2 regions of the Pelorhabdus rhamnosifermentans genome follow, and region 2 is predicted to be linked to the other one. Evidence: riboswitches for the same ligand, from Rfam matches in the RefSeq annotation. Region 2 holds a riboswitch; the other holds the start of a gene.

What was found. Region 2 has a riboswitch for ZMP and ZTP ahead of folP (dihydropteroate synthase). Riboswitches for the same ligand answer to the same signal wherever they lie in the genome.
Region 1: it holds a riboswitch for ZMP and ZTP, as region 2 does, so the genes downstream of both, pflB (formate C-acetyltransferase) here and folP (dihydropteroate synthase) in region 2, are expected to answer to the same signal.

Annotation. Positions count from the first base shown of each region.
Region 1 covers NZ_JAHGVE010000004.1:204,447-209,609, reverse strand. Annotated here, with positions in the region: gene pflB (formate C-acetyltransferase) at 1-1,042, opposite strand, end outside; ZMP/ZTP riboswitch at 1,122-1,201, opposite strand; gene Ga0466249_RS07115 (TVP38/TMEM64 family protein) at 1,280-1,969, opposite strand; gene Ga0466249_RS07110 (hypothetical protein) at 2,052-2,288, opposite strand; gene Ga0466249_RS07105 (M48 family metalloprotease) at 2,360-3,439, opposite strand; gene Ga0466249_RS07100 (patatin-like phospholipase family protein) at 3,573-4,493, opposite strand; gene Ga0466249_RS07095 (class I SAM-dependent methyltransferase) at 4,618-5,163, opposite strand, start outside.
Region 2 covers NZ_JAHGVE010000002.1:147,081-152,243, reverse strand. Annotated here, with positions in the region: gene Ga0466249_RS03945 (hypothetical protein) at 1-289, shown strand, start outside; gene folE (GTP cyclohydrolase I FolE) at 443-1,003, opposite strand; partial or broken gene folP (dihydropteroate synthase) at 1,108-1,874, opposite strand; ZMP/ZTP riboswitch at 1,992-2,068, opposite strand; gene Ga0466249_RS03930 (helix-turn-helix domain-containing protein) at 2,751-3,083, shown strand; gene Ga0466249_RS03925 (ClbS/DfsB family four-helix bundle protein) at 3,226-3,741, opposite strand; gene Ga0466249_RS03920 (MATE family efflux transporter) at 3,766-5,103, opposite strand; gene Ga0466249_RS03915 (MerR family transcriptional regulator) at 5,149-5,163, opposite strand, start outside.

The DNA of each region.
Region 1 (5,163 bases), on a different contig from region 2:
AAGTATTTAAAATACGATAAGACGTACGTGTCACTAAGGTTCGTCCATCTTCCCCCATACCGCCAATAGCTTCTGTCACCCAGAGCGGATCACCAGCAAATAATTCATTATATTCTGGTGTACGCAAATGACGTGCAAGACGCAATTTTATTACTAATTGATCAATCAGTTCTTGTGCTTCTTCTTCTGTTAATACCCCTTGTGCCAAATCACGCTCAATATATATGTCAAGAAAAGTTGATACACGACCTAATGACATGGCAGCGCCATTTTGTTCCTTAATTGCCGCCAAATAACCAAAGTAAACCCATTGAACAGCTTGCTGCGCATTTACAGCAGGTTGCGTAATATCAAATCCATAACTTTGGGCCATGAGTGACATATCCTGTAATCCAGCAATTTGAGCCATAATTTCTTCGCGCAACTGGATCGCTTCTTGCACCATAGCTCGGCCTTCCATATTTTTCAAGTCAGTTCGTTTTTCAACAATAAGCCGCTCAATTCCATATAAAGCGATACGACGATAATCACCAATAATGCGTCCGCGGCCATAGGCATCAGGCAACCCCGTAATAATGCCTAATTTGCGCACATGTTTCATTTCATCTGTATAAACATCAAAAACAGCTGTATTGTGTGTTTTGCAATGATGATGATAAAGTTCACTAATTTCGGGATTTAACTTATAACCATAAGCCTCGCAGGCTTGTTCTGCCATGCGAATGCCACCATTGACAATGACACTGCGTTTCAACGGTGCATCGGTTTGCAAACCAACGATACTTTCCAGTTTTCTGTCAATATATCCTGGCTTATGTGAAGTAATTGTTGAAACAGTCTGATAATCAACATCAAGTACACCGTTTTTATTCCGTTCCTGATCTAATAAATCACAGCATTCTTTCCATAGTGCACTCGTCTTTATGGTGGGACCACTTAAAAAATTGTCTTCACCACTGTAGGGTTGATAATTATTCTGAATAAAATCACGAACATCAATTTTCTCATTCCAAATTCCTTTAACAAAACCTTTCCATGCCATTATTGCATGACCTCCTCAATTGAATAATTGAATTAACATTGAAGATTGCAACAAAAAGACCCTCTGAAACAAGATCTTGCAATCTCGCCCAGACGGTCGGCATTTCAAGAATGTAGTTCACGTGGTAATCTCCACTATCCGTCAGTTCTACATCCCATTTAATTTTATTTTCATGTCATTATTATATGTTAATAATCTTTATTCGTCAACAAGTAAAAATTGTTATGTAGTCATCCATTATTGCTGCTTTTTCTTTCTCGCTAAAAAATAATATAAAGCGATGGATAAAAAGATGAGGAGTGTAAGCCTCATAACATGATCCTGATAAGATAACAAATCATGACCTAAAGTGACTTCAATCCAGGCAGATGGTAATTTTCCAATAAATGTAGCTAGGGCATAATCAGCAAGGGTAATACTACTTACAGCACCAAGAGCCGTAATAAGACCGGATGGTACATAGGGAATACACCGCGCCACAAGCATAACGCGAAATCCTTGCTTGCCACTAAATTCATCAATTCGTTTCAAGGCATTACTGCGAATAATCACACTATGAGCAACATCATGAAAAAAATATCGCATCAAAATAAAGCTTAAAATGACACCCACTGATTCAGCTAACCACGAAATAATCGTTCCTTCTACTACACCAAAAATCACACCATTAGCAGCTAAGATGAAAATATTTGGCAGTACAGCGACAGTGTTAATAAAAACGATAAGTAAGAAACTAACAATCATGGAATACGGTCCATAAGATCGGATGAAGTGAACACTGCCCCTCACATCACCATGTAGAAGTAAAACATACATCTTTTGAAAAAAAGCAGGATATACCCTAAAGCTAATCCAGACAAGGATAACAAATACAGTAAGTATAATCAATCGAAATACTTTTTGATTAGTATGCTTAGCAAAATTCATCGATAGTTCCTCCTAACCTATTGTAAACCTTGTCATAAACAAAAGAGCAACACCTTACTGTTGCTCTTTTGTTTCTCCAGCCTTATTGCTTTATAGATTCATTTTTCGCCTTTCTTGCTTGCTGACGTGATATTCTTTCCATGTATTTCATGTCTTGCAAGACCAAGCGATTAATGGAATCATATTTGGCAACAATAGCACGGGTTAATTCCTGTTCATCCTGATAATCCCACTCAGAATTACTCTTCTCTAAGGCCAACATCGTAATATCATGAACTCGAATGGCCTTAACAATACTTTTCATATCAAACATCGACATCGTATCGCCCCCTAACCTATTCATATGAAGTTTCTTGTTAAGGGGATACAATTTTATCAATTTACTTTTACCTATTTTTTAATAAGGACGTTAATTTTATCCGCAACCTCTTGGGCTGTATCGCTGTCTCCATCAACAGGTGTAAAAAGAGCTCGATCTCCCATATAGACAGTGCCATTTTGCCCAACAGATACCGTTTCTAGTGTATTGTTATGATATTCTCTGGCAAGTTTACCCGCAATTAAATATGTACGTTCAGCTGCTAAATAACGTTCAGTCTTCGCTGGCGTGATAATCTCAACACCGTCAAGACAAACCGTTTTATCACCTTTTACAGTAACATGGCCATGACTATAATCTGTCATTCTCTTAGAAAAATTATTCACACGGTCGGAAGTCTTAGGATGATTATTGGGACTCACAATTTTGCTCAGTCCATCATGCCATAATTCTCCCAATTTAGAGCGCATAAAAGCCATGGCAGCAGCGCCACCACCCGGATTATAGCCTGCAGCAACAGCATTATCAAAACCAGCATTATCTGCCGCCCATTCTTCTTGCATGGTAATGACTTCATTATTGATATAATTAGCACTTGCAACACCCAATACTTGGCTTGTTATGCCCGGATTATCCTGTAAGTACAAATCAACTAACACACCAAGACCGATACTTTTTTTCGTTCCTTCTACAGGGTCCTTGTGTTCTCCATGTCCCATTTCATGACCAAGAATAGAAGCAAACTCATCTTCATCAAGCATTTCAATAGTTCCTTTGTTAACAGCAATCACACGACCTAACGTACAAAAAGCATTAATGCTTTTGTCAGGTGTTAAGTATACAGCATAATGACCCTTAATAATCCCGTTCGTCATTAAGCGTTGTGCTACATTCGCTAAATAGGCATCTTTTTCCTCATTTTCATAGACACCCGTTTGTTTTTGCGTTTGCGCTAACAAATCTTTTTGATGATTGTCATTAAGATTATTCAGTTGACCATTAATATAAGCAAACGCTGCAGCACCATATAATAAATTTTCTGTAAAGCTAGCAGCCTCAACCTTAACATTTCCGACAAAACTTGTTATTAAAATAAGGAATCCACTTAAACAAAGCACAAGTCCTTTTTTGATCCCGTTCATTTGTAACATAAATCAGTCACTCCTATAAACAAAACATACCCTTTTCCATTTATATCCACGGGTAAAAATTCTATTTTAATTATAGCTTTTCCAGTAAAAATTAACAAGTTACTTTTTGCCAGGCTGATTTTCCGTGACAGAATTAGCGTATTAAATCCAAAATGTCTGGAATGAGCTCTTTTGTCGCAAAAACACCCCTGTCAATACAAGTATCAATATCAACTTTATTTGAAAAAGAAATATCAAACGTTTGCGGTCGAATAACCAGATCAGAATGTTGCCGCCCTTTTAATAAAGTGACTTCCCGTGACATAATTTCAATGCATTGCATAAGTACCTCACCAACCGATTGGATTCCATAATTCGGTTTTCCATCATAACCTAAATCAACACCAATGACAATATCAGCTCCCATCTCACGTAAGATATCTGCTGGCAAGTTGTTCTTTACTGCTCCATCGACAAGCATCATACCAGAATAATTTTTAGGAGTGAAAAGTCCTGGAATAGAAATACTGGCGCGAACAGCATCGATGATAGGAATATTATAATAATACTTTGCATTTAAAATTGTTGGCTTTGCACGTAAAGGAGTCATAAAAAAGATAGTTTCAGCTGTATTGATATCCACAGCTGTAATAGCCAGTGGAATATTTGTCTCACGCACCGTAAGCTCGCCCCAGAGCAACTTGAAATACTGCTCGATGCAGTCCCCTTTAATGACACCAGCGGGAATAACAGATAGCAGTCGGACTTTTCCTGTAAACAACCATTTCATACCATACTTAATAAGCTGATTGATGGAAAGTTTCGCATCAATTAAATCGTTAAGACGTACCTTATGCGCAAGCTCCCGCATTTCTGCCGGACTTTTTCCGGTAGAATATAACCCCGCAATAATGGCCCCCGCACTCGTCCCAGCAATCATATGCACAGGTATCTGTTGGCGACATAATTCTTGGAGCACGCCAATATGAGCAAGTCCTCTCAGCCCGCCTCCGCTTAAAGCAATTCCTACTCGTGGCATACGAACGTGCTGACGTCCATTTATTTTAACAATCACAGTTTAACACCTCACCTTGCTACAAACACTCTTGTTATAGTTTATGATGCGTAGATCAATCGAGGTGAGCAATCGGACAAAAAAAACAGTTCTACATAAACTGTAAAACTGTTTCATGAAAATCCTATTCATTCATTTTTTGCGCTAAAATAATCATTCTTGGCGTATCTTCATCATAAGTACGACCATCAAATGCGCCATAGACTTTTTTTATCTGAAGATGATGAAAGCTAAGTAATTCCGTCATTTCTGCTAACGAATAAGTACGAAGCTGAAAATCAGTCTCCATTTTCTGTCCAGTTACTTGATTAATCAACTGGCGTTTCATCATGGCCAAGCCTTCATAAATTTCTACTTTTGTTGATACAACACTTTCGCCATTAGGATGACGCCAATAACGATTCAAATTATTTTTTTGCATCCATTCACGATTCAATAAATCAATCAAAAATAGTCCCTTAGGTTTTAAAGAACGACTAATAGCCCCCATAACAGCCGAATTTTCATCGTCATTAAAATAACCGAAGGCAGCAAACATATTAATAACAGCATCAAAGTGGTTATAAAAATGTATTTCTCGCATGTCACATTGACAAAAGTCAATGCTGACCTCAAGCTCCGCTGCTTTTTGCTTGGCAATACTTAAAAAATCAGCAGTATTATCCACTCC
Region 2 (5,163 bases):
ACCCGCTTCCGCGCCTGCTGAATCGGTTTCTCAATCGCAGCCTCCAGAAAACACGCTAACCGAGTCGTTGAACATTACGCCTGGTAAAATACCGCCCCCAGATAATCCGCCTCAAAACTTGGCCGATTATAACTATTCGATTAAAAAAGAGGAGAAAAAGAATTTCGAACTTGCACCTGGGGTGACGGTAAGTAAACGGACTGTTCACATTAAATTAGATCATGATAGTGATAATATTATTGATATTCAAAAAAATTCCCCCAATGTAACATGGAAAAGTAAATTTTAACCACTGCATAAAAACCTGAGTCAATATAAACCGACTCAGGTTTTTATGTAAAGGAAAATAGAATTAGTCTACCACCGATGTATGCAATTGTAATATCTTTTACTAAGTCCTCACAATAATTGATGTAATTCCTGCGCAATATAGAGTTATTTTTTAATTGTTGATAAGCGAGAATACCTCAGCTCTGGTCTTATCATCTTTTCTGAATAATCCACGGACTGCTGATGTAACAGTTTTTGAACCTGGCTTTTTTACTCCCCTCATACTCATACATATATGTTCAGCTTCAATAACAACAGCCACTCCTTTCGGATTCAGGCACTCCACAATGATATCCGCAATTTCTCTGGTCAAACGTTCTTGAAGCTGCGGACGCTTAGCCACACTCTCTACTAATCTTGCCAATTTACTCAAACCAGTTATTTTACCATTCGACGGAATATATGCTACATGGGCTTTGCCGAAGAAAGGGACAAAGTGGTGTTCGCACATGGAATAAAACGGGATATCTTTCACTAAGATCATCTCATCATGGTCTTCGTTAAAATGTACCTCAAGGTACTTTCTGGGGTCTTCTTCTAATCCACCAAATATCTCATCATACATCCTCGCTACACGGTCAGGTGTACCTTGAAGTCCTTCCCTTGCAGGATTTTCTCCTATTGCTTCTATGATCATTGCTACTGCTTCGCGAATTTTTCCCTGATCTATCATTGTCGTCTCCTTGTAATCGGGATATTATCATTACTTTTTATGGTTGTCCTGTTAGTAAAAAAAATCCTCTTTAAACATCGAACTAGGATTTATTTTAATTGAACTCAGATTAATGCTTTAATCACTTTTAGTGCATCGTTCAAAGAACGTACATCATGCGTACGAATATAGTCTACACCCATATAACTTAAATAAATTTCTGCTCCTAAAGTAGCTGATCCTCTCTCATTTACTTTGCGATTGGTAATGTTTCCCAAAAAATGATTTTCGAGAAACTCCAACAAGGATTGGTAAATTAAAATATTCCTTCAATTGTTTTATATTTTTTAAAACATAAATTGGAGATTCAGGATTAGCTCCTAAGAAAAATCCCATCCCCGGATCCAAAATCATTCGTTCCAATGGAATACCTGAATCTTGAAGCACTTTAATACGTTCGATAAAAAAAGCGACCATTCCCTTAAATACTTTTTCAGGTTCAGTCTCAATAACTGTAGCCGGACCAAAACGTTGGATGGAATGCATTATAATAAGTTTACAATTAGATGCTGCTAAATCAGAATAAATTTCAGAATGAGGGAATCCTTGAATATCATTTAAATAATGAACATTATTCTTTAAAGAATATTTTTGAACTTCAGGCTTAAAAGTGTCTATCGAAATTGAAATATTTTGCGATAGCAAAGAATTAACGACGGGTTTTAAACGATTAATTTCTTCTTGCGGCTTCACTTTTTTCGTTTCAGTATTACTAGAAGCGGCCCCTAGATCGATGATATCAGCGCCATCTTCCACAAGCTTAAGAGATTTTTCTATAGCTTTGTTTTGCATCGAGATAAAGTCCGCCATCCGAGAAACTGTCCTCAGTAATATTAAAACTCTCCTCCTTTAAATATCATTTATGTATTTATTAATTATCTATTCTGCCATTTTCTTAATCTAAACCTGTCTTTTTATCCAGCATTGCAAAAAAAAGCAGACTATCTGGGTCATTCGCCCAGACGGTCGGCCTTTTCAGTCATACTCCCTTGTGGTCATCCACATCCGTCAGTAATATGACTCTTAAACATTAAATTACACTCAAAATGTCTTTTTGTCAACGTAAAATCAAAATAGCAACCCCAATTTATTTCAGTAGTGGCGGATTCACATAAGAGCTTCTTCGCAAATGATGGAAACCACCAATCAAGAACAAGTCGAATTAATTTGTTTTCCAGAACTGCAGTTATCTTGAAAAAATGGAAAAGTCAAGAAGCAAACTTGTATTGGTACGAGAAATCATCTTCACCAGCTTTGATTATTACATAAAAAACAGTGTGAATCAAAATCATGTAACACGCTATACCAAGAATTGGCGAAGTTGCTGTAAAAAAGGTTAGGCATAATGGCTATTGTAAGCGAATTCATACTTAACTTTGCCAAAATTTTTTTATCACTGTAGCAGCCATGAGTGATTTATTTTCCTTCCTGCGCCGTAAAAAGGAAAAAGCTGAACAAAAAAATCATCAGATATTTCACAATAAAAAGTAGAGTTAAATTGTAATATTTAAAGTCCACATCAAGATTTTTACAACAACGTAATCAAAATCCAATCCAAAGCCTTCGCATCATCCCCTCCAATACCGTTGCCGCCTGGCACTAGTAAAACAATTTTCCAAAACGTAGAATCAATGGCCCAATTGCCGAACTTCAGGTAATCAACAGAAATTTGGTATGTCCCGGGCTTCTTCGGATCAGAAGCCTTCCATTGCCCAATACGACACTTCAACTTTTAGCAGAAAAAACAGGAATATCCCGAAGTAATTTAAACAGATATGAGAAAGATGAGGTTAAGCCGTCAGCTGATTCAATCGTGATTCTCTGTGATCTCTATAACGTATCAACTGATTGGCTATTAAGAGGAATTGAACCTCAAGCACAAAAAGTCGAGGCCATTTCTGACCCCGACTTAAAAGATATGACAGATATATTAAAGAACTTAATGGAAAGCGACGATTCCGATCTACGCGGTTGGACAAAAATACAGTTTAAGACCACATTTAAAGAATACTACGCCACTCACAAGGAAAAAAAGCCGTGATAAGGATATGCGAAAATTCCAAAAAATACGCATGAAAAAACACCTGCTAATGAGAAATAGCAGGTGTTTCTTTATAAAATCATACCGTACCTCATGAAAAATCCTTTTTAATTGCCAATTCTGCGATATTAATACTTTATTCTTATATTGTTTCCGTTAGATTTTTCCACTTTCTAATCTTAGTTCTAAAACTTTTAAATGGCGCAACCGAATTTATATGTACCCATTTCCACATCGGCCAATTTGCGCGTGTTACTGTCCACTTGCGTACATTTGGCGTAAATAGTTCTTCGTCACTCAATTGACCAATCCAGTCACACCACATTTCGATGCTTTCCTTAAACAAATTTCGTAATTCCTTTAGTGAATATCCACTGTATTCAGCATAAAAAGATTGATAAAGCTGCCCCAACTGGTTCCACTTATAGTCGCGGGAAGGAGTAACAACCTCCTTTCCATTCAACTCATCATTTTCCCATCCCATAATAAGATTTAACCAGCCAAGCTGATATACTATCATTTCTTGTGGTGTCTTATCCACTTCTTTAATTCGGATATCTTTTTTTTCTTCTAGAATTTCATCAAATTCTCTATCAAAAAGCTGATAAGTCTTTTTTATAGCATCAATCAACGCAACTTTATTATCGTATTCTTGCACTATCACACCTCAGTTTTATCTATTCTAATTAGGTTGAATTTGATACTTAAAATGTTTATACATCAATGATCCGGATAATATTAACGTTAGCATTTCTGCAACAGGTACAGTTAACCATATGCCTTTTATACCAAATATCTGCGGCAACATAACAATGCCTATACCTATCCATACTATGCCTTTACTTAAAGCAATTAATCCCGAACTCTTGGGTTTACAAATAGCGGTGAAATAACCTGATGAAACGACATTCAATCCATTTACTAGAAATGCGAAGGTATACAGTCTCGCACCATACACAGCAAAGTTGAAAGCTTGTTCATGATTCGCATCTAAAAATATCGCAATTATTTCTCTAGCAAAAATGGATATAACGGAAAACAATCCTACACCGATGATTATTGCCGAAAAACCAGCAAGCTTTAATGCTTTTTTTACACGCTCTATTTTACCGCTACCATAATTATAACTAATGATAGTACCAACGCCATCTGATAATCCAATCAGTATATTATTTCCAATAAAAGACAAGTAGCTAATAGCTGTAAAGGCGGCTACGCCAACTTCACCTACATAATGCATAAGCGTAATATTAAATAGGAATGTTGTAACACCCGTGCCTATCTCCGATAACCCTTCCGATGAGCCATTATAGATAACATTACAAGCTAATGATTTCTTAAAATTTCCTTTAAATAATTTTAAAGTGGTTCTTCCCATTATAAAAGGGAGTATAGTCATAACAAATGCAATACTATAGCCTAAGCCTGCAGCCAAAGCAGCCCCTTTAATTCCTAGTCCGAGTTGTACAATAAATAAATAATTAAACATCATATGGCTTATAACAGCAATAACTAGAGCTAGCATTGAATATACAGGTTTCCCCATTAATTTTAACACATAATCTAAAACAAACATTACCCCTAAAAATGGTAAAAATAAACTTTCATAGCTAATATAAGTTATTACCATTGGCATTAATTGCTCATTTGCCCCCAAAAAAGCAGCTATCTGTTTTGTAAAACCAATCGCTATTACTAAAAATAACAACGATGCTCCTGACATGAAACTAAGCGACGTTTTAAATGTGTCACTCGCCTCTTCTATGTTGCTTTCACCTAATTTTTTACCTATAATACTCTGTGTTCCAATACCTATTACCACACCAACCGCAATCATTAAACTAAAAAAAGGCATAGCAATATTTACACTTGCTAAAGCATTAACTCCAATATAATGGCCAACAAAAAAGCCATCCACAATTGTGTTTAATCCTAAAAATAACATCCCAGAAATCGCAGGAATACTGTATTTTAGAAATAACGTAGCAATCTTTTCTTCACCTAATATTTTTTCATTCATGCTTATCACCCCAATAAGATGATAAACCTTAGAGCTACTCCAAGGTCAATGATTATTAAT